3 regions of the Arthrobacter sp. zg-Y1171 genome follow, and region 3 is predicted to be linked to each of the others. Evidence: predicted binding sites of a transcription regulator. Region 3 holds the regulator's gene; each other region holds the start of a gene.
What was found. Region 3 encodes HrcA, which represses chaperone genes, less so after heat shock. Its sites were predicted from a motif close to TTNGCACTCGNNNNNNNCGAGTGCNAA; they were not measured.

Region 1: a site for HrcA is predicted at 2,360-2,386, ahead of groES (co-chaperone GroES). Genes of this name have one in related genera too.
Region 2: a site for HrcA is predicted at 9,180-9,206, ahead of groL (chaperonin GroEL). Genes of this name have one in related genera too.

The regions. Positions count from the first base shown of each region.
Region 1 covers NZ_CP104264.1:2,578,315-2,589,055, reverse strand. The annotation lists gene N2L00_RS12100 (iron chelate uptake ABC transporter family permease subunit) at 1-151, opposite strand, end outside; gene N2L00_RS12095 (ABC transporter permease) at 144-1,184, opposite strand; gene N2L00_RS12090 (siderophore ABC transporter substrate-binding protein) at 1,252-2,193, opposite strand; gene groES (co-chaperone GroES) at 2,527-2,823, shown strand; gene groL (chaperonin GroEL) at 2,900-4,510, shown strand; gene guaB (IMP dehydrogenase) at 4,724-6,241, shown strand; gene N2L00_RS12070 (GuaB3 family IMP dehydrogenase-related protein) at 6,381-7,520, shown strand; gene N2L00_RS12065 (glycerol-3-phosphate dehydrogenase/oxidase) at 7,585-9,309, shown strand; gene N2L00_RS12060 (PTS sugar transporter subunit IIA) at 9,412-9,888, shown strand; gene N2L00_RS12055 (SURF1 family protein) at 9,944-10,741, shown strand, end outside.
Region 2 covers NZ_CP104264.1:527,447-538,187, forward strand. The annotation lists gene N2L00_RS02555 (CHAD domain-containing protein) at 1-921, shown strand, start outside; gene N2L00_RS02560 (MFS transporter) at 935-2,500, shown strand; gene N2L00_RS02565 (peptidoglycan bridge formation glycyltransferase FemA/FemB family protein) at 2,630-3,703, shown strand; gene N2L00_RS02570 (threonine/serine exporter ThrE family protein) at 4,211-5,713, shown strand; gene N2L00_RS02575 (siderophore-interacting protein) at 5,778-6,641, opposite strand; gene N2L00_RS02580 (uracil-DNA glycosylase) at 6,702-7,481, opposite strand; gene N2L00_RS02585 (DUF3263 domain-containing protein) at 7,603-7,911, shown strand; gene N2L00_RS02590 (LytR C-terminal domain-containing protein) at 7,979-8,602, shown strand; gene N2L00_RS02595 (cold-shock protein) at 8,804-9,007, shown strand; gene groL (chaperonin GroEL) at 9,364-10,741, shown strand, end outside.
Region 3 covers NZ_CP104264.1:1,880,368-1,889,754, forward strand. The annotation lists gene N2L00_RS08785 (PhoH family protein) at 1-347, opposite strand, end outside; gene N2L00_RS08790 (GerMN domain-containing protein) at 706-1,677, shown strand; gene N2L00_RS08795 (16S rRNA (uracil(1498)-N(3))-methyltransferase) at 1,691-2,458, opposite strand; gene dnaJ (molecular chaperone DnaJ) at 2,460-3,599, opposite strand; gene hrcA (heat-inducible transcriptional repressor HrcA) at 3,705-4,718, opposite strand; gene N2L00_RS08810 (DUF3097 family protein) at 4,961-5,809, shown strand; gene N2L00_RS08815 (DUF4870 domain-containing protein) at 5,927-6,355, shown strand; gene hemW (radical SAM family heme chaperone HemW) at 6,386-7,618, opposite strand; gene lepA (translation elongation factor 4) at 7,615-9,387, opposite strand, start outside.

The sequences.
Region 1 (10,741 bases), 700 kb from region 3:
CGCGCAGCTCAATGGTCATGAACACCGCAACCAGTGCCGCCGCGACCAGGCCCAGGGCGATGATCCAGAAGCGGGCGGGAACGGTCCGGACGGGACGCCGGCGGTGCTCGGTAAGCGCTGCGGGCAGTGCGCTGGTGGATGGATCAGGCATGGGAACCGCGCTTGCGTAGGAGGAGGTACAGGAAGATGACGCTGCCTACGGCGGAAACCACTACGCCCACCGGGATTTCATACGGGTAGCGGATGGTGCGTCCGATGATGTCGCAGAGCAGGACGAAGCCCGCTCCGAAGACGGCGACCCAGGGCACCGCGCGGCGGACGTTGTCACCGATCAGCAGGGACACCAGGTTGGGCACGATCAGGCCCAGGAACGGAATGGAGCCGACGCTGACCACCACCACGGCGCTGATGAGCGAGACGATCACCAGTCCGAGCGCCATGACCCGGTTGTAGTTCAGGCCGAGGTTGGTGGTGAAGTCCTGCCCCATGCCTGCAACGGTGAAACGGTCCGCGGCCAGGTAGCCGATCAGGGTCAGGGCGCCGACAATCCAGAGCAGTTCGTAGCGGCCGCGCAGGACGCCGGAGAAGTCGCCGATCATCCAGCTGTTCAGCGTCTGGAGGAGGTCGGTGCGGTAGGCGAAGAAAGTGGTGACGGCGGAAATCACGCCGCCGAGCATGATGCCCACCAGGGGCACGATCAGTGTGTTGCGCAGCGGGATCCGGCGCAGGATGAGCAGGAAGAGTGCGGTTCCTGCAGCGGCGAAGACCGAAGCCGTGGACATCTTCAGGAACATGGAGGCGCCCGGCAGCAGCACGGTCACCGCCAGGATCCCCAGTTGGGCCGACTCCACGGTGCCGACGGTGGAGGGTTCCACGAACTTGTTCCGGGCCATCAGCTGCATGATCAGTCCGGCCACGCTCAGGGCCATGCCCGCCAGGACAATACTCAGCGTGCGGGGGAGCTGGCTGACCCAGAACAGCATGTGCGTGGTGGGATCCCCGGACAGCAGCGAGGCGAGCGAAAGGTCACCGACGCCGACGAAAAGGCTTACGGCCGCCAGCAGAACCACAACGCAGACCCCCAGGACCAGTGCGGCGGTTGAACGCACGAAGCGCCGCCGTTCCGGGGGAGCGGCGGCGGACGCGGGGGCCGGTTTATTCGCCGGCACGGCGGGGGCAGTCATATATCGGTATCCAGTTCCTCCGTGGCCCGGCACGGCCGGTGCCGGGCCACGGAGCGCAGAGGGGCGGCTAGAGAGCGTCGTGGACGGTGTTAACCATGGTGTCCACGTTGTTCAGGCCGTATCCGACCAGGTACCAGCTGGCGGAATCCAGCATGGTGATGTTTCCGTTCCGGGCAGCCTTGGTGCTCTTGACCAGCTCATTGTCGAGCACGGCGGAGGCGGCTTCGCCGGAGGTGCCGACGGCTACGTCGCGGTCAATGACGAACAGGTGGTCAGGATCGGTATCCGCAATGTAGTTAAAGGAAACGGATTCGCCGTGCTTACCCTCGCCCTGAACCTCGGCGGCCGGTTCCAGGCCCAGGACGTCGTGGATGATGCCGAAGCGCGAGCCTGCGCCGTAGGCGGTCATTTCCCCGCCGCTGGTCATAACGATCAAGCCGTTGCCGGCGTCGGCGGCCAGTTCCTTGGTGTCTTCGACCTTGCCTTCCAGGGCGCCCAGCTTCTCTTCAACCAGGTCTTCCTTCTCGAAGATCGTGCCGAGGGTCCGGGTGTTTTCCTTGAAGGAGTTCCAGGAATCGGCGTTATCGACGCTGAGGTCGACGGTGGGGGCAATCTTGCTCAACTCTTCGTAAGAATCGGCAACCCGGCCGGAAATGATGATCAGGTCCGGAGCGCCGGCGTTGATCGCTTCGAAGTCGGGCTCTTTCATGCTGCCGATCTTGGTGATCTCTTCGGCGCCGTACTGGGAGAGGCTCTCCGGGAAGTTGGCGGCAGGCACGCCGTCGACGTCAATGTCGAGGGCATCCATCGTATCGAGGGCGCCGAGGTCGAAGGTGTACACGATCTCCGGGTTCACCGGAACTTCGGTGCTTCCCTGGGCGTGCTCGACCGTCACGGTTGAGCCCTGCGCGGACTCGACGTCCGCATCTGCTGCTTCAGTGGAGCAGGCGCTGAGCGCGAGGAGGGACACAAGGGCGGTTCCGGCCAACAGGCGGGACTTCGTGATCATGGGGGCTCCGGTGAGAGTCGATGTGCCTATCCGGGGATTAGGTCACAGAAATGTTTTCTAATGATGCGCAGATGAAAACTATCCCGGTTAGGACAACCTAAGCAAATCCCCTTCTTCATTTACCTGCCCGCCGGTACGGGGGAGAGGGGCGGACAGGCGGCGCGCGCTGGCACTCACCTTGACCGAGTGCTAACCGTTGCATAAAGTCTGAGTTAGCACTCCGAACGTGAGGGTGCTAACTCCCGAAGGGAAAGCGCGAACCGGCACCGCGACGACGGCCAGCGCCAGACCAACGGCCCCATTCCGTTAGAAACTACGCAAAGGAGAGCCCGAGTGTCGGTCTCTATTAAGCCCCTTGAGGATCGTATTGTTGTCCGCCCCCTCGAAGCCGAGCAGACCACTGCTTCCGGCCTCGTTATCCCGGACACTGCAAAGGAAAAGCCCCAGGAGGGTGAAGTAGTTGCAGTTGGACCCGGCCGCGTTGATGACAACGGCAACCGCATCCCGGTTGACGTTGCCGAAGGCGACGTAGTCATTTACTCCAAGTACGGCGGAACCGAAGTCAAGCACGGCGGCCAGGAATACCTGGTGCTGTCCGCCCGCGACGTGCTGGCCGTCGTCGTAAAGTAGTTCCCCTGGAAAACCCCGGCCACGATTCTGGCCGGGGTTTTCTGATGCAGATGTAGTTGTCGGAAAGGACACACACATGGCAAAGCAGTTGGAGTTCAATGACTCCGCCCGCCGCTCGCTCGAAGCAGGCGTCGATAAGCTCGCCAACACGGTCAAGGTGACCCTCGGCCCGCGCGGCCGCAACGTCGTCCTGGCCAAGACCTGGGGCGCTCCCACCATCACCAACGACGGCGTTACGATTGCCCGCGAAATTGAGCTGGACGACCCGTACGAGAACCTCGGTGCACAGCTGGCCAAGGAAGTAGCCACCAAGACCAACGATGTTGCCGGCGACGGCACCACCACGGCCACCGTGCTGGCACAGGCCCTGGTCAAGGAAGGCCTGCGCAACGTTGCCGCCGGTGCTGCCCCCGGGCAGCTCAAGCGCGGCATCGAGGTGTCCGTTGACGCGGTAGCCAAGCGCCTGCTGGAGAACGCCAAGGAAGTTGAAGGCAACCAGGTTGCCCACGTTGCGGCCATCTCCGCGCAGAGCACCGAGATCGGCGAGCTGCTGGCCCAGGCCTTCGACACTGTCGGCAAGGACGGCGTCATCACGATCGAGGAATCCTCCTCGACGCAGACCGAGCTGGCCATCACCGAGGGCATGCAGTTCGACAAGGGCTACCTCTCGCCGTACTTCGTGACCGACCCGGAGCGCCAGGAAGCCGTCCTCGAAGATGCGCTGATCCTGATCAACTCCGGCAAGATCTCCTCCGTCGCCGAGTTCCTGCCGCTGCTGGAAAAGGCGCTGCAGACCTCCAAGCCGCTGTTCATCATCGCCGAAGACGTAGACGGGGAAGCCCTGTCCACCCTGGTGGTCAACAAGATCCGCGGCACCCTGAACGTCGTCGCCGTCAAGGCTCCGGGCTTCGGTGACCGCCGCAAGGCAATGATGCAGGACATCGCGACCCTCACCGGCGCCCAGGTAGTCAGCCCCGACCTCGGCCTGAAGCTGGACCAGGTTGGCCTTGAGGTGTTGGGCTCCGCCCGCCGCATCACGGTTACCAAGGACAACACCACGATTGTTGACGGCACCGGCTCCGAAGCCGACGTCGCCGACCGCGTGGCACAGATCCGTGCCGAGATCGAGCGCACCGATTCGGACTGGGACCGCGAGAAGCTGCAGGAACGCCTCGCCAAGCTGTCCGGCGGCATCGGCGTCATCCGCGTCGGTGCAGCCACCGAGGTGGAGCTGAAGGAAAAGAAGCACCGCATCGAAGATGCCGTTTCCTCCACCCGTGCCGCACTCGAAGAGGGCATTGTGGCCGGCGGCGGTTCCGCACTGGTCCACGCTGCCCGCGCACTGGACACCGATCCGGAGGTGACGAAGCTGCAGGGCGACGCCGCCACCGCCGTCGGCCTGGTCCGCCGTGCACTGGCGCAGCCGCTGCGCTGGATCGCCGAGAACGCCGGTTCCGAAGGCATGGTCGTCGTTGCCAAGGTGGGCGAGCTGGAAATCAACAACGGCTTCAACGCCGCCACCGGTGAATACGAAGACCTGATTGCCGCCGGCATCATCGACCCGGTCAAGGTCACCCGCTCGGCCCTGCGCAACGCCGCCTCGATCGCTTCGCTGGTGCTCACCACCGAAGCCCTCGTGGTGGAGAAGCCTGCCGAAGAGGACAACGACCACGGTCACCAGCACTAATCAGCCCTGATCCGCGCCTTACGTGCGGAAATCGGCCCAGGCCCCGCCCCCGGAACACGTTTCCGGGGGCGGGGTCTCGCTGTTTTCCGTGGCATCCCTCACAGGCAGCAGATACGTTCGGGACGGAATAGGGGCGGGACCGCTTTCGTTTTACGATAGGTACAGGCTAAATCGGGCCTTTTCCTTCCTCTCATCCCCGAAAGAGGCGCAGCTTTGAGTCAGCAGTACCCAGAACACGATCCGTTCGGCTTCGTCGGCCTGACCTACGACGACGTCCTCCTGCTGCCCGGCCCGACGGATGTAATTCCCTCTGAAGCCGACACCAGCTCCCGGCTGTCCAAGCGGATCACCGTGCAGACTCCGCTGCTTTCCGCCGCGATGGACACGGTCACCGAATCCCGCATGGCCATCGCGATGGCCCGGCAGGGCGGCCTCGGCGTGATCCACCGGAACCTTTCCATTGCCGACCAGGCGGAACACGTCGACCGGGTCAAGCGCAGCGAATCCGGCATGATCACCAACCCGGTGACGATTTCCCCCGACGCCACCCTGCAGGAACTCGACGACCTCTGTGCGCATTTCCGTGTTTCGGGCCTGCCGGTGGTGGATACCGAAAACACCCTGCTGGGCATTGTCACCAACCGCGACACCCGCTTCATTCCGCGTGCCGACTATCCGAGCCGCAAGGTCGAAGAAGTCATGACGCGCATGCCGCTCATCACCGGCCGGGTGGGCATCAGCGCCGCAGAGACAATGGAGCTGCTGGGCAAGAACCGGATCGAGAAGCTGCCGCTGGTGGACGACGCCGGCAAGCTGCAGGGATTGATCACGGTCAAGGACTTCGACAAGGCCGAGCAGTACCCGCTGGCCACCAAGGATGACGAGGGCCGCCTGCGCGTCGGTGCTGCCATCGGCTTCTTCGGCGACGGCTACGAGCGTGCCATGTCCATGGTCGAGGCCGGCGTCGACATCCTCGTGGTGGACACCGCCAACGGCCACAGTGCAGGCGTGCTGGAAATGATTGCCCGCCTCAAGAAGGACCCGGCTGCCGCGCACGTGGACATCATCGGCGGCCAGGCAGCCACCCGTGAAGGCGCCCAGGCCCTGATCGACGCCGGTGCCGACGCCGTCAAGGTAGGCGTGGGGCCGGGTTCCATCTGCACCACCCGCGTAGTTGCCGGAGTGGGCGTCCCGCAGATCACCGCCATTTACGAAGCTTCCAAGGCCGCCATTCCGGCGGGCGTCCCGCTGATCGCCGACGGCGGCCTGCAGTACTCGGGCGACATCGGCAAGGCCATCGTGGCCGGCGCCGACACCGTAATGCTGGGCGGCCTGCTGGCCGGCTCCGCGGAAAGCCCGGGCGACCTGGTCTTCGTCAACGGCAAGCAGTTCAAGTCCTACCGCGGCATGGGTTCGCTCGGGGCCATGCAGTCCCGGGGCAAGAACACCTCCTACTCCAAGGACCGCTACTTCCAGGCCGACGTCCCCAGCGACGAAAAGCTGATTCCGGAAGGCATCGAAGGCCAGGTGCCCTACCGCGGACCGCTTTCCGCCGTGGCGCACCAGCTGGTCGGCGGCCTGCGCCAGACCATGTTCTACACGGGTGCACGCACCATTGAAGAGCTGAAGGCCAAGGGCAAGTTTGTCCGGATCACCCCGGCCGGGCTGAAGGAATCCCACCCGCACGACATCATGATGACGGCCGAGGCGCCGAACTACGGGCGCCGCTGACCCGTCCTCCCTGCCAAGGGCAGCCCCTGCGCACTGCGCTGGAGCTGCCCTTGGGCTTTAAGGGCTTGTTCTGCACTCACGGCGGCCCGTTGCCGGCAGCTTTCGGGCCGACGCCGCGCACTGGGATAACCTAGGGAGCGTGAGTAACGAGATAGAAATTGGCCGTGGCAAGCATGGGCGCAGAGCCTACTCCCTGGATGACGTGGCGATTGTGCCCTCGCGGCGCACCCGCGATCCCCAGGATGTTTCCATCAACTGGCAGATCGATGCCTACCAGTTCGAGATGCCGGTCATCGGCGCCCCGATGGACTCGGTGATGTCTCCGGCATCAGCCATTGCCCTCGGCAGGCTCGGCGGCCTCGGCGTGCTGAACCTTGAGGGCCTGTGGACCCGGTACGAGAATCCGGAACCGCTGCTGGACGAAATCGCCGCCCTCAGCAGCGACAACTTCAACCCCGCCGCCACCCGCCGCCTGCAGGAAATCTACAACGCACCGATCCAGGCCGAACTGATCAGCTCGCGCCTGGCCGAAATGCGCGACGCCGGCGTGACTGTTGCCGGCTCGCTCACCCCGCAGCGCACCCAGGAGTTCTACAAGACCGTCCTCGCCGCGGGCGTCGACGTCTTCGTCATCCGCGGCACCACCGTTTCCGCCGAGCACGTGTCCAAGACCGTGGAACCGCTGAACCTGAAGCAGTTCATCTACGAACTCGATGTTCCGGTGATCGTGGGCGGAGCCGCCGGCTACACCCCGGCCCTGCACCTGATGCGTACCGGCGCGGCCGGCGTCCTCGTCGGGTTCGGCGGCGGCGCGACCACCACCACCCGGCGTGCGCTGGGCATCCACGCGCCCATGGCCACGGCCATCTCCGATATAGCCGAGGCGCGCCGGGACTACATGGACGAGTCCGGCGGACGGTACGTGCACGTGATCGCCGACGGCGGCATGGGCACCAGCGGCGACATCATCAAGGCGTTCGCGATGGGCGCCGACGCCGTGATGCTCGGTTCCGCGCTGGCCCGTGCCGAAGAGGCACCGGGCCACGGCTGGCACTGGGGGCAGGAAGCACACCACAGCGAGCTGCCGCGCGGCGACAGGGTCCGCTTGGACACCGTGGGACCGCTCAAAGAGGTCCTTTGGGGGCCGTCCCACCACACCAACGGCACCTCCAACCTCATGGGTGCGCTGCGCCGGGCAATGGCCACCACCGGCTACTCGGACCTGAAAGCGTTCCAGCGCATCGAAGTGCTGGTGTCCCCCTACCAGTACAGCCTGTAAATCCCGGCGCCCAGCCCATAGAGTGGACGCAGCTACGGCAGGACCCTAGAGAGGAACCTGGACCATGACTGCAGACGCCCTGAGCCCCGAGTACCGGACAGAAGCCATGGACAAGCTCCGGGCAACCACCGCGCCGGGCAATGAGCTGGACATCCTGATCGTCGGCGGCGGCGTGGTGGGCGCCGGCGCCGCGCTGGACGCGGTGACGCGCGGGCTGAAGGTAGGCATGGTGGAGGCCCGGGACTGGGCGTCGGGAACGTCATCGCGTTCCTCCAAGCTCATCCACGGCGGCCTGCGCTACCTGGAGATGCTCGATTTTGCGTTGGTCCAGGAGGCGTTGAAGGAGCGGGGGCTGCTGCTGCAGCGGATCGCCCCGCACCTGGTGAAGCCCGTGGCGTTCCTGTACCCGTTGACGAAGCGGTTCATCGAGCGGCCGTACGTGGGCGCCGGCATCTTCCTGTACGACACCATGGGCATGACCTCGGGGAACTCCCGCGGCGTGCCCATGCAGAAGCACCTGACCCGGCGCCAGACACTGCGGATGGCGCCGAGCCTGAAGGATGATGCGATGGTGGGGGCCATCCGCTACTACGACGGCCAGGTGGATGACGCCCGGTACGTGGCCAACATGGTCCGCACCGCCGCGCATTACGGCGCCGCAGTGGTGAACCGGCTCGCCGTCGTCGACTTCCTGCGCGAGGGCGAACGCGTGGTCGGGGCCCGCGTCCGCGACCAGGAAACCGGCAACGAGTTCGACATCGCGGCAAGCCAGGTGGTCAATGCCACCGGCGTCTGGACGGATGAAACCCAGGCCATGGTGACCGACCGCGGGCAGCTGAAGGTGCGCGCCTCCAAGGGCGTCCACCTGGTGGTTCCCAAGGACCGGATCCAGTCCACCGTCGGCATGATCCTGCGGACGGAAAAATCCGTGCTCTTCGTCATCCCGTGGGGGCGGCACTGGATCATCGGCACCACCGACACGGACTGGAACCTGGACAAGGCCCACCCGGCGGCCACCTCGGCGGACATCGACTACATCCTCGAGCACGTGAACCTGGTGCTGAAGACACCGCTGACCCGGGAGGACGTGGAAGGGGTCTACGCGGGGCTTCGGCCGCTGCTCGCCGGGGAAAACGACTCCACTGCCAAACTCTCGCGTGAACACGTGGTGGCCCACCCGGTACCGGGACTCGTGGTGGTTGCCGGCGGTAAATGGACCACCTACCGGGTCATGGCCAAGGACGCCGTGGATGAGGCTGCCCGGGCCCTGGACGAAAAGGTTCCCGAGAGCTGCACGCAGACCATCCCCCTTCTGGGCGCGGTGGGTTACAAGGCGGCCTGGAACCGCCGGCACCGCACCGCCGACGAGTACGGGGTGCACGTGGTGCGGGTGGAGCATCTGCTCAACCGCTACGGCTCCATGAGCGACGACCTGCTCGAGCTCATCAAGGCGGACCCGACGCTCGCGGAACCGCTGCCCGGCGCCGACGACTACCTGCGCGCGGAAGCCGTGTATGCCACCACGCACGAAGGCGCCCGGCACGTCGAGGACGTCCTCGCCCGGCGGACCCGGATCTCCATCGAAACCTTTGACCGGGGCGTCTCGGCCGCACCGGTGGTAGCCGAACTGATGGCGCCGCTGCTGGGCTGGGACCTTGAACGCGTGGAAAGCGAAGTCGCCCACTACCTTGCACGGGTGGACGCGGAACGCCGCAGCCAGGAACAGCCCGATGACAAGAGCGCCGACACCGCCCGCCTGGCGGCCGAGGACATAGCACCGCGCATCTAGTGCGGCACACGGACTAAATGAAATGCAGAAAGCCCCTTGAACGAACACCCGTCCCCGAACGCTGAACACCCCTCGGAACCGTCCCGGAACGAAGAACTCACCCTGAACGAAGCCGGGGCGGTGCTGACCGAACCCGGGATCGTGATTCTCGGCATGGAGGCGGCAGACCGGTACGACGCCGCCGCCCAGTTGGCCGAGCGGTTGTACCGTGCCGGCCGGATCAGCAACCTGGAGGGGTTCCTCGAACAGGTCAGCGCCAGGGAACACCAAATGGCCACCGGTCTGCCGGGCGGAATCGGACTCCCGCATGCCCGCAGCGAATTCGTGCACAAAACCTCCATCGCAGTGGGCATCACCCGCTACGGGCACAGCGTGGATTTCGGAGCAGCAGACGGACCGGCGACCGTGATCCTGCTCATTGCCACGCCGGCGGCTTCCTTCTCCCAGCACCTGGAAGTCCTTGCCACCCTGGCCCGGTCCCTGTTCCGCCCGTCCTTCCGGGATTCCCTGCGCCGGGCCAATGACGCAGAGGTGATTGCCGAGCTGATCAATTCGTCCCTGGTCTTTTTCGACCACTGAAGCGGCCGTATACCGGCATTGGGTTTTCTACAGCTTGACGAAGTACCGTTAACGAGTGCTCAAAACTGCCCTGCAGCCGCGCTGGATCGCCGGCCTGCTCTTTGCCCTCGTCATCTCGACGGTCTTCGTGCTGTTGAGCCAATGGCAGTTTTCCAGTGCCGAATCGGAGGAGACCGGCGAGCCCCGCGCCACCGAAGACGTCCGGCCGCTGACCGAGGCTTTCACCCCGGGTAAGCCGATGTATGAAACCGAAGCGGACCAGATGGTTTCCCTCACCGGGTCCTTTGACCCGGATCGGTCCGTCCTCGTTCAGGAGCGGCTCCAGGACGGCGAGATGGGCTACTGGGCTGTCACCGCCTTCAACGTTGACGGCGCACCCTCGGGCGAATTCATCCCGGTGGTCCGCGGCTGGGTCTCCGACCCGGAAGACGTCACGAAGCCACCGGCCGGTGAGGCCGCCGTCGTCGGGCGCCTGCTGCCTTCCGAGGCCCCGCTGCCCGCGACGCCCGAGGACGGACGGGTTACCGCCCTCTCCACAGCCGAACTGATCAACCTCTGGGACGCCCCCGCCTACTCGGCGTTCGTCACGGCTTCGGAAATCACCGTCGACGGCGCGCCCGTGGACAACGGCGGCATGGAAACCGTGGAAGTGAGTGCCCAGCCCGAGGAAACCCCGGTCAACTGGCTCAACATCTTCTACGCCCTGGAATGGATCGTCTTCGCCGGCTTCTCCGTCTTCCTGTGGTGGCGCCTGGTCGCCGACGAGCACAACCGCAGCCTCGAGGACGACGAATATGAGGACGAGTACGACGACGACTACACCGACGCAACCGAACCCGACCACGATCATCCC
Region 2 (10,741 bases), 1.4 Mb from region 3:
GCCGGCGCGGGCACCGGGGGAGCGCCGGACGGAACAGACGCCGACCTCCTGGACGCCGGCAGCCCGGTGGCGCTGCTGCTGCTGGAGTATCTGCGCGAACAGTTCGAGGAGTTGCTGCGCCACGATCCACGCGTACGGCGGGGAGACACTGACGGGATCCATAAGATGAGGGTTGCCACCAGGCGGCTGCGCTCGGCACTCTCCAGCTACCGCAGCACCATGGACCCCGAGCCGGGGCGCTCGCTGCGCGGGGAACTGCGGTGGATCGCCCGGGTGTTGGGGGAGGCCCGGGATGCGCAGGTGATGCGGCACCGGCTCCAGGAACTGATTGCATCTGAACCCGCTGACCTGGTGATGGGGCCGGTTGCCGCCCGCGTGGATGAGGAACTGCTCCATGACTATCGGCAGGCCTACGGGCACGTCCGCGAAGCACTGCACTCCCAGCGGTACTTCCAGGCATTGGACGGACTCGAAGCGCTGCTGGACCGCCCGTTCTGGACGGAAACAGCGAGGAAGCCGGCCGGTCCGGCCGCTGCCCGCATCGTCCGGCGGGACCGGAAAAGGCTGCACCGCCGGGTACGGGCCACACGGACATTGGCGGGCGAAGACTACGCGGAAGCGCTCCATGACGCGCGCAAGGATGCAAAACAGCTCCGCTACGCAGCCGAGGTCTGGGCACCCGTCCAGCCGAAGGAAGCGAAGGAAATGGTGGACGCCGCCGAGCATGTGCAGAAAGTCCTCGGTGAGTACCAGGACAGCGTGGTGACGCAGGCCTATCTGCGGCGGATGGGGGCAACAGCGTTGGCCGCCGGTGAGAACGGCTTTACCTACGGGCGGCTGCACGCCTTGGAACAGGCCTCTGCCCAATCGGCCCGGGAGCGCTTTGCCCGTGCGTGGAAAGGCTTCCCGTCCAGCCCCTGAGGGAGTGAATCGAATGGAATCGCCCTGGGCGCCGCTGCGCCGGCGGATGTTCCTCATTCTGTGGCTTGCCCAGTTGGGATCCAATATCGGCACCTGGATGCAGACCGTCGGGGCCCAGTGGTTCCTGGTGGAATCCAGCAAAAACCCCGCCCTTGTATCCCTGGTCCAGACTGCCAACCTCGCACCTTCCCTTCTGCTGGGCCTTATCGCAGGGGTCCTGGCGGACGCCTTCAACCGGCGCCGGCTGATCCTGGGCGCCAACATCTTCGCCGCCGGCGCTGCCACCGTGCTGACGGTCGTGGCCGCGATGGGCCTGCTGGACCCGGATTCGCTGTTGCTCTACACCTTCCTCATCGGCTGCGGCATGGCGCTGAGCGCCCCCGCCTGGCAGGCCATCACCCCTGCACTGGTGCCCCGGGAAGAGATCCAGGCGGCTGCGGCGCTCGGCAGCGTGGCGATGAACACGGCCCGTGCCGTTGGTCCCGCGATTGCCGGTCTGCTGGTGGCCCTGACCGGTCCAGCCTTTGTGTTCGGCTTGAACGCACTGTCCTTCGTGGGCACGGCCATTGCCATCTACAGTTGGCGGGCTCCCCAGCGGGATCCCGTCGAACGGGAACACGTGGGGGAGGCGCTCGCCGCAGGTATCCGCTACATCCGTGCTGCACCGCTCATCCGCCGGATTCTCCTACGGTCCGGTCTGTTCATTTTCCCCGCCAGCGCCCTCTATGCGCTGCTGCCCGTTGCCGCCAACGGCCATCTCGGCCTGGGGTCGGCAGGATACGGGCTGCTCCTCGGGGCGCTGGGTATCGGTGCCGTGCTGGGTGTCCTGTTCCTGCCGCGGCTCCGGACCGTCCTGAAGGACAACACACTGCTGGGCATCAGTGCCGTGGTCTTCGCGGCCGGGGCCTTCGCCTCGGGCTACCTGCCCGCGTGGGCCGTTGCCGTGCTGTTGGTCTTCGCGGGGTTCGCCTGGATCTCCACGTTCTCCACCTTGAACGCCGCAATGCAACTGACCCTGCCCGAATGGGTGCGTGCCCGCGGCCTGTCTGTGTATCTGATGGTCGCCTCCGGCACGCAGGCCGTGGGCGCCGTTTTCTGGGGATCGGGTGCCACCGGAGCCGGCTACGCTCCTACCCTGGCTTTTGCCGCCGGCGTGCTGTTGTTGGCCGGGGCCAGCGTCCTGGTGCTTCCGTTGCTGCCGGGCACCGGACGCCTGGACCGCAGCGTAGCCGGCACGGAACTGCAGCTTCCTGCCGGCCAGGAACCGGATCCCGGCGCCGGACCGGTGACGGTCCTGATCTCCTATGAGGTGCCTGCGGACCTCAATGACGAGTTCGTGGCGGCTATGCAGTCGGTCCGGCTGTCGCGCATGCGCACCGGCGCCACGGACTGGGAGCTGGTGCACTCGGTCACTGACCAGGACCAGTTCCGGGAGATCTACGATGTGCCCACCTGGCGGGAGTACCTGCGGCAGGAACAGACGCGGACCACGGGGGAGGACCGCCGGATCATCCAGGCTGCATGGGACCTGGCCGAAGTGGAACCGCGGGTCCGCTGGTTCCTTCCTGCGTCCACTTGAGCGTTCGGCCCGGCGGCAGTGCAACGGATAGACTGGGACCCGGTTCGAAGGCCGTTTCCGCGGCGGGCCGGCGCGTTGGTAACGATGCGCTGAAAACGATGCAGTGAACAAACCATTAGTTGAGGTATTTTGCGAGATTTTAGTGCACGCCTGGCCACTGCCGAGGAGATCGCCAACTGGGACAAGCACGTGCTGGCCAACCCCGGCGGCGGCAATGTCCTTCAGTCAGCGTCCTTCGCGGAAGTGAAGTCCCACCACGGCTGGAATCCCGTCTACCTGGCCTTCACCGGACCCGATTACGTGACCTACACGTTGGCGATCGAGAAGAAGGTCCCGGCCCTCGGCAGCCTCTGGTACCTCATCAAGGGTCCCGACGTCGCCGCACCCGAAGATGTGCCGCTGGTGGTGAACGCGCTGGCACGGTTCATCAAGGAGACCCGCCGCAAGGTTTTCGCGATCAAGGTTGAGCCGGACATCGTGGACAGCGAAGAGGTCCAGGCCCTGTTCACGGGGGCCGGATTCATCAAGACCTTCAACCTGCAGCCCAACGACTCCACTGCCCTGCTGGACACTACGCCGGACGAGGAGCAGCTGCTCAAGAACCTCTCCTCCCGGGGCCGGAACGCGGTCCGCCGGGCGATCCGCGAAGGCGCGGATGTCCGCCGGGTCGAGCCGACCGAAGAGAACATGCGGATCATGTACCGCCTGATGGCCCACATCGAGGACCGCTCTGCGGCGCGGCTGCGCTCCTACGAGTACTACCACCGGTTCTGGTCCAACTTCGTTGCTGCCGGGCAGGGACGCTTCTACTTCGCATTCGAGGACGGGGAACCCACTGTGGGTGCCTTCGTGATTGCCTACGGCAACAAGGGCACCTACAAGGACGGCGGGTCCAAGCCGCGGCGCTCCCAGTACGGGGATTCGCACCTGGTCCAGTGGACCGCGATCACCGAACTCAAGAAGGAGTGCGGCATTGTCCAGTACGACTTCTGCGGCACACCGCCGAGCAACCAGCTCAAGGACAAGAGCCACCCGCATCACGGGCTGGGTCTGTTCAAGACCAGTTTCTCCAAGACGGTCACGGATTTTGTCGGTTGCTACGACTTCATTGTGGATCCGATCCGCTATCGCATCTGGAACACCATCGGCGAACGCGTGGCGCGGCAGATTTACTGGCGCCGCCACCAGCAGCCGTTCTACTAAGCAGCAGTTCCACCAGGCAATAACCCGGGCGGGTCCCGGAACAGGCGAAAGGGTGAATCCTTGGAGAACACAGCCGATCCGGGTGGGCGCAAGCCCGGATCGAATCCGGATTCGGCACTGAATCCGGACCCGGTTGCGGGGCCCATTCCGTTGATCAGCATGCCGGCGCGCCGGCGGGCGGAGCCAGCAAAGGCGCAGCCGGAGAGCCCTGAACCCGGGAAGGTGCGGCCGGGGAACCCTCAGCCCGGCAGCGCCCAGGCAGGGAAGCCACAGGCCCAGAGGGCAAAGTCCGGCAAGGGACCCCGGCCGGGGCAAGGCGCGGCCGGGCGGCCTTCGCGGCAGGCTGCCAAGACGCCGGCCCCGCCGTCGAAGGCTCCGGGGCAGCCGGCCACCGGCATGGACATGCCCACCGCTGCCCTGCGCAGCACCCGGCCCAAGCCGCCTCCTCCCACCACGTCGGTAATCCGCCCGGGTGGCTCCAAGGTGCTTCGGCCGCCGACGGGCCGCATGCGGACGACGGCCGACCCTCGCGAGAAACGGCCTGCCCGTACGCGCAAAACCGTTCCACCGGGAACGGTGCCGCTGGCCTCGACCGCCGTCCGCGCCGACCGCTCATCCGCTGCGGCGCGGCGCATGCTGCGCAAGCTGGTCCAAGGGGAGAATCCGCCCACCCAGGCCATGTCCATTGTGGAACGGCTGGCCGGCAGCCCCTATGCCAATCCGCTCGTGCGCACCGCCGGGCCGGACGCGAATGCCCGCAAGACCCTGGACCTGGCCCTCGGCATGGCCGAATCCATGTTCCGCTACGGTGCCGGCGCGCTGGAGGTGGAAACCGCCATCATTGCCGTGACCGCCGCATTCGGGCTGGAAAGCATCGAAGTGGACATCACCAACCAGTCGGTGCTGCTCAACTACTCTCCGAAGGACCAGACCCCCATCACGGTGATGCGCGTGGTCCGTTCCTGGACGAACAACTATGCCGGGCTTGGCCTGGTCCACCAGCTGGTCACCGACATCATCGACGGGGGGCTCTCCCGCGCCGAGGCGGCCAACCGGCTCAACGAGATCACGCACCAGCCCAAGCCTTTCCCGCGCTGGGCCGTGACGGTATCCGCCGGGGTGTTCGCAGCCGCCATCGTCGGGTTTATCGGCGGCGGCCCGCTCGCGTCACTGGTGGGATTCGCCGGAACGGTGATGGTCAGCCTGCTCCAGCGCGTGCTGGGCAGGTGGCGGGTCCCGGACTTCTTCACGACGGCGGCCAGCGGCTTTGTGGTCACGGCCATGGCCATGCTGTTCTGGTCCATGGAGGTGCCCATTTCCCCGGGCATCGTCGTTGCCGGCGGCATCCTGGTTATGCTGCCCACCGGCCGTCTGGTCTCGGCCGTGCAGGATGCGATCAACGGATTCCCGGTCACGGCGTCCGGCCGGTTCCTGTCCGCGTTCCTGACCTTCGGCGCACTGGTGGCCGGCATCGCCGTCGCGCTCGTGCTGGGTGCCCTGATGGGAATGGGCCGGCTGAACGTTACCGATGTGGCCTCGTCACAGTATTCCTTCGCCGTGACCCTGCTGCTGCTGGCTATTGCGCTGGGAGCCATCTGCATTGTCGAACAGTCCCCGCGCCGGCTGGTGTTGCCCACGGTGCTGATCGGCACTGCCGGTTTCCTGGTGTACCAGCTGGTGGAGGCAGGCGGCATGGGGCCGCGCCTTACCCCGGCGGTGGCCGCCATCTTCATCGGCATGGTGGCCCGCATTGTCGCCCTGCGGATGGGTGCCCCGCAGCTGATCGTGGCGGTGCCGGCCGTTCTGTTCCTGTTCCCGGGGCTGGCGATCTTCCGGTCCATGTACGGCCTGAGCATCGGCACCGACGAGATGTACCAGGGTGTGGTGGGCCTGTTTGACGCGCTCACCGTCATTCTGGCCATCTCCGGCGGCGTGGTGCTCGGCGATAACCTGGGCCGGCCCTTCACCCGCAACCTCAACGGCAACGACCGGCGTAACCGGCGGCGTTAGCAGCACCAAAAAAGACAAGAGCCCGGCCCGCTGCTGCAGCGGGCCGGGCTCCTTGCCGTCCGGGCTAGAGAATCTTGCCGACCGGCGTGCGCTTTTCGGCCTGGAAGACGTCTTCGGTGCGTCCCGCAGCCCAGTAGCCGGAAAGGGAGACCTGCCTGCGCTCCAGTCCACGGTGGCTGAACATGACATCGCGCAGGGACTTCATTGCCTCCCGCTCGCCGTGTGCAAAGACCTGCACGGTTCCATCCCGCCAAGGCGTCGCCGAAACGGCGTCGGTCAACATCCGGCTGCGCCCCGCGGGGACGTCCCCGCGGTACAGCCAGGTCAGCTCCACTCCCGCAGGCTTCGGCACCGGCTGGCGGTCGGCGGGGCCGGCGACTTCGATGAATGCCTGCCCGACGGCGTCCTGCGGCAGCGCGCGGAGCACGGTGGCAGCTGCGGGGAGGGCTGACTCATCGACAGCCAGCAGGTACCAGTCGGCGCCGGGATCGGGGTTGAAGGCGCCCCCGGGGCCGGAGAAGGTCAAGGGTTCCCCCGGCTCTGCCGAGGCCGCCCACGGCCCGGCCAGGCCTTCATCTCCGTGAACAACGAAGTCGATGCTGATTTCGCGTGCTTCAAGATCCACGTCCCGGACCGTGTAGGTGCGGGACACCGGCCAGTGCTCCCGTTCGCTCCGCGCCCGAATGGTGTCCAGGTCCTCGGTACCGTCAATCGGGCGGCCCTGCGGGCCAAACCAGATCTTGCAGTAGGCATCGGCGCAGCTGTTGGGCTGGAACTTGTCGAAACCGGGTCCGCCGGCAACCACCCGGACCATATGCTCACTGATCTGCTCGCGGCGGAGAACCTCAAGGGTCAGCAGGGGGCGCTGGCGGCGGGGAGCTGGAGACTCCGGCTCCTGCGGGCGCGGGGAAGTCATTGGGTCGGGCATGGGTGTCTCCTAGGAAAGGGCCTGTAACTACCGTATCGCGCCGCCCTTACCGCGCCGCCCTTACCGCTCCCCGCGAAGCCGCCAGTCCACGGGGTCGGCGCCCTGCTGCGCCAGCAGTTCGTTAACCCGGCTGAACGGTCGGGAACCGAAGAACCCGCGTGAGGCCGACAGGGGACTGGGGTGCGCGGATTCGACGGTCGGCGCACCGCCGAGGAACGGGACAATGCCCTGGGCATCGCGTCCCCACAGGACGGCAACCAGGGGAACGCGCGTGCCGTCCGGGCGGCGGCGGGCAGCCAGTGCGCGCACGGCGAGCTCAGTGATTTCCTCCCATCCCCGCTTCCGGTGTGAGCCTGCTTCCCCGGCACGTACCGTGAGTACGCGGTTCATCAGGACCACCCCCTGATCCGCCCAGGCGCTGAGGTCTCCGGAGGGGGAGGGGGTGATTCCCAGATCGGCGTTGAGCTCGGTAAAGATGTTGTTCAGGCTTCGGGGAAGCGGACGTACGCCCTTCCCTACGGAGAAGGAGAGGCCTACGGCATGCCCGGGGGTGGGGTACGGATCCTGGCCTACGATCAGCACGCGGGCACTGGCCAGCGGACGTTGGAAGACGCGCAGGATGTTGCCGGGTGCGGGCAGGATGCGCTGACCGGCGCGGCGCTCCGCGTCCAGCTCGGCGGCTATTTCTTCAAGGCGCGTCTTCACCGGGGAGAGCACATGGGCCCAATCGGGAGCCATGAGGTCCTCAAGGCGTGTGGGTGCAGCGAAAGGAAAAGGGGTGTTTTCCCCCGGTGCGGCTTCGCCGGTGTAGGAAAAAAGCTGGGGTTCGTCAGTGCTCACTGGTCCATTTTGTCACCGGTGCGTTTGCGGTGCCTTGCCGACGACTGCCGTAAATGACAAGCCTGTTATTCCCAATTAGCATGGGCGGTAGATATATACAGGGATCTTTTTGGGAGTGAATGTGGCGGAATCGGCCGAAGCCGAGCGGTTTTCCCTCGATGACGCAGTGGACCCGGACAGCCCGTTGGGTGCCCAGGAACAGCAGATGCTCGCGTTGGAACGGGCGTGGTGGAAATACGCCGGTGCCAAGGAACAGGCCATCAAGGACCTCTTCGGGATGTCGGCCACGAGGTACTACCAGGTCCTGAACGCCCTGATTGATACCGAGGAAGCCCTCGCCCATGATCCGATGCTGGTCAAACGATTGCGTAGACTACGTACGACCCGCCAGCGTGCCCGTACCGCCCGCCGCCTGGGCACAGGCGTCTAGCGCCGGTTCCCTCCAATGTTGGCCGCCCAGTACGCGGCGCCATCAGAACAAGGATTGAAACTCCACAATGAGCCAATACCCTCGGGATGAGTTCGACAAGGTCCCCGAAACGTCCGCGCGGCAGGGCGTGCACCGCGAACGCCTCATTCCCTCGCGTTCCAACGGGCTGGGGCTGCTGATCACCGTGGGTGTGCTCGCTCTGCTAATCGGCTTGGCAGCCTACTTTGTCCTGCCGCGGCTGGGCATCGGGTCCGGTTCCGCTGGTCCGTCCCCGGAAGCACAGGCTTCGGCCCCTGCTTCCGCGTCCGCCTCAGCTGCAGCCACACCGACTCCCGAGGCGAAGGCCGAGGATGCCTCACCGAGTCCTGCTCCGGCATCCACTCCAACGCCCACTCCAACGCCGACGCCGACTGCGCCCGCGATTGACCGTACCCAGCCGGTTGCAGTGTTCAACGCCAGCGGCGTGACCGGACTTGGTGCAGGCGTTTCCGGACGGATGTCCGCTGCAGGATGGGCAGTTGGAACGGTGGCCAACTGGGCCGGTGCGCCCCAGCAGGGATCCGGCGTCTACTACAGCTCACCGGAGCTGGCTGCCAATGCGCAGGAAATCGGTGCGCAGCTGGGCATTCCCGCGTTGGAAACACCCGGCTTCACCAGCGTCACCGTGATCCTGGGCCCCGGATACCGGTAAACGGGGCGTTCGGGTTAAAAGACCATAACGTTATCAACACGCCTGTATGTGATCGGGATCACCGTAGTTAGAGTGATGCCAGCCGGTTTGCGCTGCTGACCTCGGCCTCCCTCGGGAACCGACAGAGGGACGGATCCGGCGCCTCCGGCGTCCAAGCATGCCGCCGGAGGGCGGCATCGGAATCTAGGTTGGAGAAAGATCATGGCGCAGGGGATCGTCAAGTGGTTCAACGGCGAAAAAGGGTACGGCTTTATTACCCTCGACGAAGCCGAAACGGATGTGTTCGTCCACTGGTCCGCCATCCAGGCATCGGGTTACCGGACGCTGGAAGAAGGACAACGGGTGGAGTTCGAAATCGGCCAGGGCCAGAAGGGTCCGCAGGCCGAGGAAGTCCGCGCAGTGTAGGCCACTCCAAGTAACACCCTCCCGGCTTGGGGACGGGATCGGCAGCGGCGGAGCTTCGGCTCTGCCGCTGCTTTTGCATTCGCCCGCCGGCTGCGGTCGGGAACGAATGTGAACCGGGTGGCATGTCGGCGTGATCGCTTGCACTCAGTGTGTGGGAGTGCTAATTATTGACTTAGCACTCTTGCCGGATGACTGCTAAATGTCCGACGGTGTTGAGTGAACAAGCAACCCACTGGGGTGAGGAACGAGGAGCGCGTAAAGAGATCGCGCGAGCCGATCCGTCCGTCGCGGGCACCCCAGCCAGGAATGCAACATTTTGCTCCAAGCATGACTGTTCCGGAAGGACGATAGCCGTTATGGCCAAGATCATTGCATTTGAAGAAGAGGCACGCCGCGGCCTCGAGCGCGGGTTGAACATCCTCGCCGACGCCGTCAAGGTGACCCTCGGCCCGCGTGGCCGCAACGTGGTCCTCGAAAAGAAGTGGGGCGCCCCCACGATCACCAATGACGGCGTTTCCATCGCCAAGGAGATCGAGCTGGACGATCCCTACGAGAAGATCGGCGCAGAGCTGGTCAAGGAAGTTGCCAAGAAGACTGACGATGTTGCCGGTGACGGCACCACCACGGCAACTGTCCTCGCCCAGGCACTGGTCCGGGAAGGCCTGCGCAACGTTGCCGCCGGCGCCGATCCGCTGAGCCTGAAGCGCGGCATCGAGAAGGCTGTTGCCGCCGTTACCGCCGAACTGATTGCATCTGCCAAGGAGATCGAAACCAAGGAGCAGATCGCCGCTACGGCTTCCATCTCCGCCGGTGACCAGCAGATCGGCGACCTGATTGCCGAAGCACTGGACAAGGTGGGCAAGGAAGGCGTCATCACGGTCGAGGAGTCCAACACCTTCGGCCTGGAACTGGAACTCACCGAAGGCATGCGCTTCGACAAGGGTTACATCTCCGGTTACTTCGTCACCGACGCCGAGCGCCAGGAAACGGTCCTTGAGGATCCGTACATCCTGATCGTCAACTCGAAGATCTCCAACGTCAAGGATCTCGTTGCCGTCCTCGAGAAGGTCATGCAGTCCGGCAAGCCGCTGCTGATCATCGCCGAAGATGTTGAGGGCGAAGCCCTGGCAACCCTGGTGGTCAACAAGATCCGCGGCACCTTCAAGTCCGTAGCCGTCAAGGCACCGGGCTTCGGCGACCGCCGCAAGGCACAGCTGGCCGACATTGCCATCCTCACCGGTGGCCAGGTCATCGCCGAAGAGGTTGGCCTGAAGCTGGAAAACGCCACGCTGGACCTGCTGGGCAAGGCACGCAAGGTTGTCGTCACCAAGGACGAGACCACCATCGTGGAAGGCGCAGGCGACGCTGAAGAGATCGCCGGCCGCGTCAACCAGATCCGTGCCGAAATCGAGAACTCCGATTCGGATTACGACCGCGAGAAGCTGCAGGAACGCCTGGCCAAGCTGGCCGGCGGTGTTGCAGTCATCAAGGCCGGTGCGGCAACCGAGGTTGAGCTGAAGGAACGCAAGCACCGCATTGAGGACGCTGTCCGCAACGCAAAGGCTGCCGTTGAAGAAGGCATCGTTGCCGGTGGCGGCGTGGCCCTCATCCAGGCCGGCCTCAAGGCCTTCGCCAACCTGTCCCTCGAGGGCGACGAAGCAACGGGCGCCAACATCGTCCGCGTTGCCATCGACGCTCCGCTGAAGCAGATCGCCTTCAACGCCGGCATGGAGC
Region 3 (9,387 bases):
GTGGAGAGGATGTTCTGCGTCAGGACATCGGCCGGGCGGTGGGTGCTCTGGTCCTTGAGCATGCTGATCAGCTGTTCGAGAACCTGCGGCGTGACGCGGGTCTGGTGGCGGGCCAGTACGCGGACTTCGTTGACCAGGCGTACGGTCTGTTCGACCTCTGCAGCGGGGCCGGACACGGACAGTTCGTTGCCGCGCACCATCAGGCTTACCTCGGGATTTGCCGTCTCAATGATCCTGAGCGCCTCATCATTGGCACCCAGTGACTGGACCATGTGTTCCGTCGAGTCAAAGACTATTGTCTGGTTGTCCAGCCGAATGGTGCCGATTTCCGTTGAAGATTCGGTCATATAGACGGCCCTTTCAGGCCTTTCATCGCCCCTTATAGAGTCTGGTTTTAAAGTTCTTCGAACTTTTTACGGTGGTGGCGGCCGGTCCGGCCATCCGTCCCGGGAAAGTAAACGCCCTGGTACAGACGATTATTTCCTCGGGTCCCGGACGACGCGCCGCGCACCGCACGCTACCTAAATCTTACTTGATGTGCTCCCCGGCGAACCGACCGGCATCGGGTTTTTGTCTCGGCCCCGCAACGGTGATGTCTCAATCGTGTTTCAGTCCGGGCGCTGGCCCGTCCCCGGCACGGGAAGGCCCCAAAGCATGTGCAAAGGTTGAAGACGTACGTTTTCGAGTTACCCCAGAGGAGGATAGATGGACGCCGGATCCAACGACGCAACGTCCTGTCTCCGAGGGCTTCGCCAGCGGTATTTCCTGGCCGGTTCCCTGTTGGCCGCGGCTGCGCTGGGGCTGGGTGGATGCGGCGTCTTAGCCGAGAATCCCACCATCACGATGCCGTCGTCCTTCGACGGCTCAGACGCCTCCGCTGCTGCTCCAATGACGGTCTCCCCGCCGGCGGAGGCCAGTTCCGCCGGAACGCTCATGCCGGTGTACTGGCTGGGACGGAACGACTCGACGGTCAGTCTTTACCGTGAGTTCCTCTCCTCGGACAACACCGGTGATCCCATCGGCGAGGCAGTCCAGGCCATGACGGCGGCCCAACCGCTGGACCAGGACTACTTCACTCCCTGGCACGCGGCGGACAGCGTCACCGCATCCATTTCCAGCAAGAACGTCATTACCGTGGACATCTCCTCGGACGCGTTCAAGGGCTCCCTCGACTCGGGCATGGCCCACCGTGCAGTGCAGCAGCTGGTCTACACCGCCACGGCAGCAGCAGCCAACGCGGGGTTGACCACCGTAGGGCAGGAAAGCAGCGTGGCGATCCTGGTGGACGGCAAGGAGGGGTACCGCGCGTTCGGCCATGTGACCCTGGAGGAGCCGCTGCACAGGGATCCCGCGCTGGTGGCACCGATCTGGGTGATTGATCCGCAGGAATCGCAGATCCGGGGCACCGAGGTCGAGGTCAGCGGGACTGCGGTGGCGCAGACGGTTGAACTGCTCTGGCGGGCCGAACCCATAGTGGACGGCAGGCCGTCGGCCGGGGCTGCGGCTTCCGGCAGCGTGCAACTGGACAAGGCGCCCGGCAAGACGGGCGAATTCAGCTTCACAGCTTCCCTCGCCCCGGGCGAATACAGCCTCCGGGTCTTCTACAGCGGGCAGGAAACCGCCGGGGATTCCAAGCGCATTACGGTGTCTGCTTCCCGGGAGGATCCGGAGGGCTAGCCCGGTGGTCTTCCTACCAGCGGCCGAGCAGCGAATTCAGCACGGCCAGCGCCGCCGGACCTGCAGTGGAGGAACGCAGCACATGCGGTCCGAGCCGGACGGCGACCGCTCCGGCACCGCGCAGCGCTTCCAGCTCGGCGGGGCTGATGCCGCCTTCCGGACCCACGACTACCGCAATGGAGGCGGAGGCCTCGTCGGGACCGCGCCTGCCAAGGTCACGCACCGCATCCGCCAGCGGCACGTCGGCCTCCTCATGGAGGACAAGGACGAGGTCAAGTTCCGCCAGCCTGGCCGGCAGGGCACGGCTGTCCAGCGCGGGCTCCACCGCAGGGATGCGGGAACGGCGGGACTGCTTGGCAGCGGCAAAGGTCAGGGCCTGCCATTTGGCCTGTCCCTTAACCGCCTTCTCGGCGCGCCACCGGACAATGCTGCGGTCGGATTGCCACGGGATCACCGTGTCCACACCCAGCTCGGTCGCGGCTTCCACTGCCTGCTCGTCCCGGTCCCCCTTGGCCAGCGCCTGGACCAGGAAGAACCGTTCGGGCTCGACCGGTTCGTCGATGACACCTGACACCCGCAGTTCCAGAAGCGACGCACCGGTTTCCGTTACCGTGCCGGTGAGCCGGCGGCCGGCGCCGTCGACCACGTCCACGCTTTCACCGGCTCCGAGGCGCTTCACAGATACAGCGTGCCGAGCTTCCGGGCCCTCGAGACGGAAGATGTCTCCGGGCCCGGCCGCCGCCACCTGCGCCGGGTCACCGAAGAAAATCGGGTTGGTCATCTCAGAGGTTGCCCAGACGGTCCCGCAGCTTGGCGAAAACGCCGTTACCTGAGCTATTGAGCTTTCCCTCGCTGTATTCCTCGCCGCGCAGCTTGGCGAGGCGGCGGAGCAGTTCCTCCTGCTCGGAGTCCAGCTTCTGCGGGGTCTCCACGTGCAGGTGCACCCGAAGATCGCCGCGGCCGTGGCCGCGCAGGTGCGTGACGCCCAGGTCGTTGAGGACGGACACCTCGCCGGACTGCGTGCCGGGCTTGACGGTGATTTCGCGTTCGCCGTCGAAGGTCTCCAGTGCCACGGTGGTTCCCAGCGCTGCGGCAGTCATGGGGATGGTGAGTGTGGCGTGCAGGTCGTCGCCGTCACGGAGGAACGTCGGGTCATTGTTGACCCGGATCTCCACGTACAGATCGCCGGCGGGGCCGCCGGCCATCCCGGCTTCACCCTGCCCGCCGAGCTGGATCCGGGTACCGGTGGCGACGCCGGCCGGGATCTTGATGGTCAGGGTACGCCGGTTGCGGACACGGCCCTCGCCGGAGCACTCGTGGCAGGGGTCCGGGATGACGGTGCCGAAGCCGTTGCAGGTGCCGCAGGGTGCCGAGGTCATGACCTGGCCCAGGATCGAGCGGACCGCCCGCTGGACCTGACCGGTGCCGTGGCAGATGTCGCAGGTGCGCGGAGAGGTGCCGGGCTGGCAGCAGGAACCGTCGCAGGTGGGGCAGACGACTGCAGTGTCGACGTCGATCTTCTTGTTGGTGCCGAAGACGGCATCCTTGAGGTCGATCCGGACGTTGATCAGGGCGTCCTGTCCGCGGCGGCTGCGTGAGGCCGGTCCGCGTCCTCCGCCCGGGGCGCCGCCGCCGAAGAAGGTGTCGAAGATGTCCTGGAAACCGAACCCCTGGGCGCCGAAACCGCCGCCTCCGAAGCCGTTGTCGTTGCCGTTCTCGTTGCCCGTGGTGTCGTAGATCCGCCGTTTTTCCGGATCGGAAAGAACCTCGTAGGCGTGCGATACGGCTTTGAACTCGTCCGAGGCGCCCGGAGCATTGTTGACGTCCGGGTGCAGCTTGCGGGCTAGCTTCCGGTACGCCTTCTTGATTTCTTCACCGGTGGCGTCTCGTCCGACACCCAGAACCTGGTAGTGATCGCTCACTCGTGCACATCGCTTTCCTGTATTGCGTGCCTTCAAACTTTGAAGACGGAGGTTGGGTTCCCGCCGGTTCCCCGGCAGGCGGGTCCGTAACTGCTGGGGACCGCGTTAGTTGTTCAGTATTCGGGACAGGTACCTGGCCACGGCTCGCACCGCTGCCATGGTGGTGGGATAGTCCATCCGCGTGGGACCGAGAATGCCGACCTTCGCGGTGGCGTCGGGACCGTATCCCGTAGCCACCACCGAGGCTTCCGACAATCCGCCGTACGGATTCTCCCGGCCGATCCGGACGGCAACGCCGCGGGCATCCTGTTCCATCTCCGACAGCAGCCGCAGCATCACCACTTGCTCCTCGAGCGCTTCGAGCACGGGACCGATAGTCAGCGGGAAGTCTACAGTGGAGCGGGCCAGGTTGGCTGTCCCTGCCATCACCATGCGGTCCTCGCGGTTGATGCCGGCCAGCTGCTCCAGGCAGTGCCCCAGGGAGTTGCCCACGCGCCTGCGTTCGGCCGGCACCGTGGCAAGGGCATTGGCCAGCTGGCTCGTGATGCTACTCAGCGGCGTGCCTGCCAACGCGGACAGGAAGTGCTGGCGCAGGTCGCCCAGGTCCGGCTCCGTCACCGGCTGCGGAACGGTAATGACGCGCTGCTCCACCCGCCCCGTGGTCGAGATGAGCACTACCAGCACCTGCGCCGGAGCCAGCAGGACAAATTCAATGTGCCGGACCTTGGCATTGCCCAGATGCGGGTACTGCACCACGGCCACCTGGTTGGTCAGCTGCGACAGCAGCCTGACGGTACGGTCCATCACATCGTCGAGGTCGTCGGCTTCTTCCAGCAGCGACTGGATGGCGCGGCGTTCGGGAGCGGAGAGCGGCTTGACGTCGGAAATCCGGTCGACGAACAGGCGGTAGCCCTTGTCGGTGGGGATGCGCCCGGCGGACGTGTGCGGGGCGGTGATCAGCCCCTCTTCCTCAAGGGCGGCCATGTCATTTCGGATGGTGGCCGAGGAAACACCCAGGTGATGCCGTTCCACAAGTGCCTTGGATCCCACGGGCTCCCGCGAATGGACGTAGTCCTCAACAATGGCGCGGAGGACCTCGAGTCGGCGTGGCTCACTCATGGATTTCCCTCCCTGTTGATCGGCGGTTGATCGGCGGTTGCTCGGCGGTTGCTCGGCATTCTTACTTGCGTGGTGATCCGTGTGGTGACCTGTGTGGTGACCTATGGGCAGAGCACCGGACGTTTAGCACTCACAGTGTTCAAGTGCCAAGTCTAGTACGGATCGGCAGCGTTGCTAGCATTGAGGAACCCGCGGCCTGCTGCGGTTTCCGCCCGATCAGAACCGTAAGTGAGGCAACTTCCGTGTCCAGCTTTTCCTGGGGTCCGCAGGACATCACCGCGCCGGCCCGGACCGTCCTGCGCAAAGTCGGCGCCGAAACCGGCCTGGTCCTTGAGGACGTTGCCTCGGGCTGGGTTGGTGCGGTGGTGCGCGTGGAGAAATCCGGCGGACTGCACCTGATGGTGCTGGAAGACCGGCGCGGGAAAAAGAAATCCTTCGAACTGGGCTTCGGCTTCCTGCTCGAGGGCGAGCCGGTGGAAGTTGTGCCCGCGGCTGCGGCGGCGGCCAAGGCAGGTCCGGCCCGGACGGCGTCCGGCTCGGTCCGCGTCGCCAACCAGCGCGCCCGCACCGCCCGGGCCAGCCGCATCTGGGTGGAGGGCAAGCACGACGCCGAACTGGTGGAGAAGGTATGGGGCGATGACCTGCGGGTGGAGGGAATCGTCGTCGAGCCCCTCCACGGCGTCGACGACCTGTACTCCGCGGTCCGGGAGTTTTCCCCGGGCCCGGGGCGCAGGCTGGGCATACTGGTGGATCACCTGGTTCCGGGCTCCAAGGAATCGCGCATTGCCGCCGAGGCGATGACCTCCCCCGGCGCGCCGGGCAATGTCTTGATTGTCGGGCATCCGTACGTGGACGTCTGGCAGGCCATCAAGCCGTCCGTGATCGGGCGTACCGCCTGGCCCGTGGTCCCCCGTCACCTGGACTGGAAAACCGGCATCCTGCAGGGACTGGGCTGGCCGCACCGCGACCATACCGACGTCGCAATGGGCTGGAAGAAGCTGCTGGGGCAGGTGAACAGCTATGCGGATCTGGAACCGTCACTGCTCGGACGAGTGGAGGAAGTCATCGATTTCCTGACCGTTCCCGGGTGAGACGCGCATCGCACTGCCTCTTTCCTTTCCGTGAGGAAGCGTGCGAGCCAGTACTCTTGAGGAATACGTAGTAGTGGACCGACCCTGTGTCACCATGAGCCAAAAGGAAAATACGCCGTGTCCAACACACGCCAGAACCACCGCCCCCGACCGGAAGAACACGGCGGAGCGCAGCGTCCTGTTTACCAGGGGGCTCCGGCCAACGCACTGCCGCTGACCGCGTCCGAAGACCGGCAGTGGGCAACTCTGGCGCACTTCGGCGGCATCCTCGCTTTTGTTCCGTCGCTGATCATCTACCTGGTGTTCCGCGACCGCGGTCCGTTCACTGCCCAGGAATCCAAGGAAGCCCTGAACTTCACGCTTCCGCCCAGCATTGCTGCCCTGACCGTCTGGGCGTTGTCCTTCATTCCCGAGATCGGCGGCTTCTTCGCCGTGCTCAATGCCATGATCTGGGTCTACGTGGCTGTGTCCTCGGTGATCGCAGGCATCGAGTGCAACCGCGGCCGGCCGTACCGCTACCCGCTCAACCTGCGCCGCATCAAGTAGCGCCGCAGGGCGGGACCGCTGCCGGGGAACTCAGTCCGGCAGCAGCCGCCGGACCACTGCGTCGGCCAGCAGCCGGCCCCGCGGCGTGAGGATCACCTTGCCGGTCAGCGCAGCGCGCGGATCCACAAGGCCGTCGGCCATGAGTCCCGCCACGGCCAGCCTGCCGGGCTCACGCAGCCGGTCCAGTGCCAGGCCTTCAGCGAGCCGGGTCCGCAGCATAACGTCTTCCATGTACCGGGTATCGGCGTCCAGGGTCTCGCGTCCGACGGCGGGCGACTCCCCCGCGCCGATCCGCTGGGCATAGGCGGTGGGATGCTTGGCATTCCACCAGCGCACGCCGCCGGCGTGTGAATGGGCACCCGGGCCGACGCCCCACCAGTCATCACTGCGCCAGTAGGCCAGGTTGTGCCGGCACTGGTCCTCGGGGGTCCGCGCCCAGTTGCTGACCTCGTACCAGTTCAGTCCGGCGGCGGTCATCATTTCATCCGCCAGCACGTATTTGTCGGCGTGGTCGTCGTCGTCGATGGGCGGGACCTCGCCGCGGCGCATCCGGGCGGCGAGCTTGGTCCCTTCTTCGATGATGAGCGCGTAGGCGGAGATATGGTCAGGCTCGTAGCTCAGTGCCTCTTCGAGCGAGTGCTTCCAGTCGGCCATGGACTCCCCGGGAGTTCCATAGATGAGGTCCACGCTCACGTGCAGGCCGGCGTCGCGCGCCCACTGCACGGCCTGCGGAACCCTCGACGGCGTGTGCGTGCGGTCCAGCACTGCCAGCACGTGCGGCACGGCGGACTGCATGCCGAAGGAAACCCGGGTGAAGCCGGCGTCGGCAAGCAGCTGCAGGGACTGCGGCGTGACGGAGTCCGGGTTCGCTTCGGTGGTGACTTCGGCGCCGGGCGCCAGGCCCCACTGGTCGACGGCGGTGCGGAGGATCAGCGCGAGGTCCTCCGCCGGGAGCAGCGTGGGAGTGCCGCCGCCGAAGAAGACGGTGCCCATCCGGCGCTCCGGCAGGCCCGAACGCCGCAGGGCGTCAGCGGCAAAGACCACCTCGCGGGCCGCCGTGCCGCCGTAGGCAGCCTGCGACGCACCGCCGCCCAGCTCGGTGGCCGTATACGTGTTGAAATCGCAGTAGCCGCAGCGGACGGAGCAGAACGGAATGTGGACGTACAGTCCGAAGTTCCGCTCCGCTGCTCCGTCCGCGGCCTGTGCGGGGAGGAGACCGTCGGCAGGTGCCGGGTCTCCGAGGGGCAGTGCACTGGGTGTCACTTCTTGGATTTGTCCTTGGACTCGTCGGAGGAAAGCGCAGCCACGAAGGCTTCCTGGGGAACTTCCACGCGGCCCACCATCTTCATGCGCTTCTTGCCTTCCTTCTGCTTTTCCAGCAGCTTGCGCTTACGGCTGATGTCGCCGCCGTAGCACTTGGCAAGCACGTCCTTGCGGATGGCGCGGATGGATTCGCGGGCGATGATGCGGGAGCCGATGGCTGCCTGGATGGGCACTTCGAACTGCTGCCGCGGGATCAGCTCACGCAGCTTGCCGGTCATCATAACGCCGTAGGCGTAGGCCTTGTCCTTGTGCGTGATGGAGCTGAAGGCGTCAACCTGTTCGCCCTGAAGCAGGATGTCCACCTTGACCAGGTCGGCGACCTGTTCGCCGTCGGCCTTCCAATCGAGGGAGGCGTAGCCGCGGGTCTTTGACTTGAGGATGTCGAAGAAGTCGAAAACGATTTCGGCCAGCGGCAGGCGGTACCGGATTTCCACCCGGTCCTCGGAGAGATAGTCCATGCCGCCCAGAACGCCGCGGCGGGACTGGCACAGCTCCATGATGGCGCCGACAAATTCATTCGGCGCCAGGATCGTGGCCGAGACCATCGGCTCGCGGACCTCTTTGATCTTGCCTTCGGGGTACTCGCTGGGGTTGGTCACGGTGACCACCTTTTTGTCCTCGAGCGTCACCTCGTACTCCACGTTGGGGGCAGTGGAGATCAGGTCCAGGTTGTACTCGCGCTCGAGGCGTTCACGGGTGATTTCCAGGTGCAGCAGGCCCAGGAAGCCCACCCGGAAGCCGAAGCCCAGCGCCGCGGACGTCTCGGGTTCGTATACCAGCGCGGCATCGTTGAGCATCAGCTTTTCCAGCGCTTCGCGGAGCACCGGGTAGTCGGCGCCGTCGATGGGGTACAGCCCGGAGAACACCATGGGTTTGGGATCGGCGTAGCCCTCGAGTGACTTCTCGGCCGGCTTGGCCAGGTTGGTGACGGTGTCGCCCACCTTGGACAGGCGTACATCCTTCACGCCGGTGATGAGGTACCCCACCTCACCCACGCCCAGGCCCTTGGACGGGGTGGGTTCCGGCGAGCTCACACCGATTTCGAGGAGCTCATGGCTGGCCCGGGTGGACATCATCTGGATGCGTTCACGCGGGGACAGCGACCCGTCGATCACGCGGACATAGGTGACGACGCCGCGGTAGGTGTCATACACGGAGTCGAAGATCATGGCTCGGGCGGGAGCGTCGGGGTCGCCCACCGGTGCCGGAATCTCGCGGACAATCTGGTCCAGCAGGGCTTCAACGCCAACACCGGTCTTGCCGGAGACCCTCAGCACGTCCTCCGGATCGCCGCCGATCAGCTTCGCCAGTTCCTCGGCGTACTTCTCCGGCTGCGCCGCCGGGAGGTCGATCTTGTTCAGGACCGGAATGATGGTCAGGTCGTTTTCCATCGCCAGGTAAAGGTTCGCCAGCGTCTGCGCCTCGATACCCTGGGCGGCGTCCACCAGCAGCACTGCTCCTTCGCAGGCAGCCAGGGAACGGGAGACTTCGTAGGTGAAGTCCACATGGCCCGGAGTGTCGATCATATTCAGGGCGTAAGACTGCCCGTCCAGTTCCCACGGCATGCGTACGGCCTGGGACTTGATGGTGATGCCGCGCTCACGCTCGATATCCATCCGGTCCAGGTACTGGGCCTTCATGTTCCGGTGCTCAACCACTCCGGTGGACTGGAGCATGCGGTCGGCCAAGGTGGACTTGCCGTGGTCGAT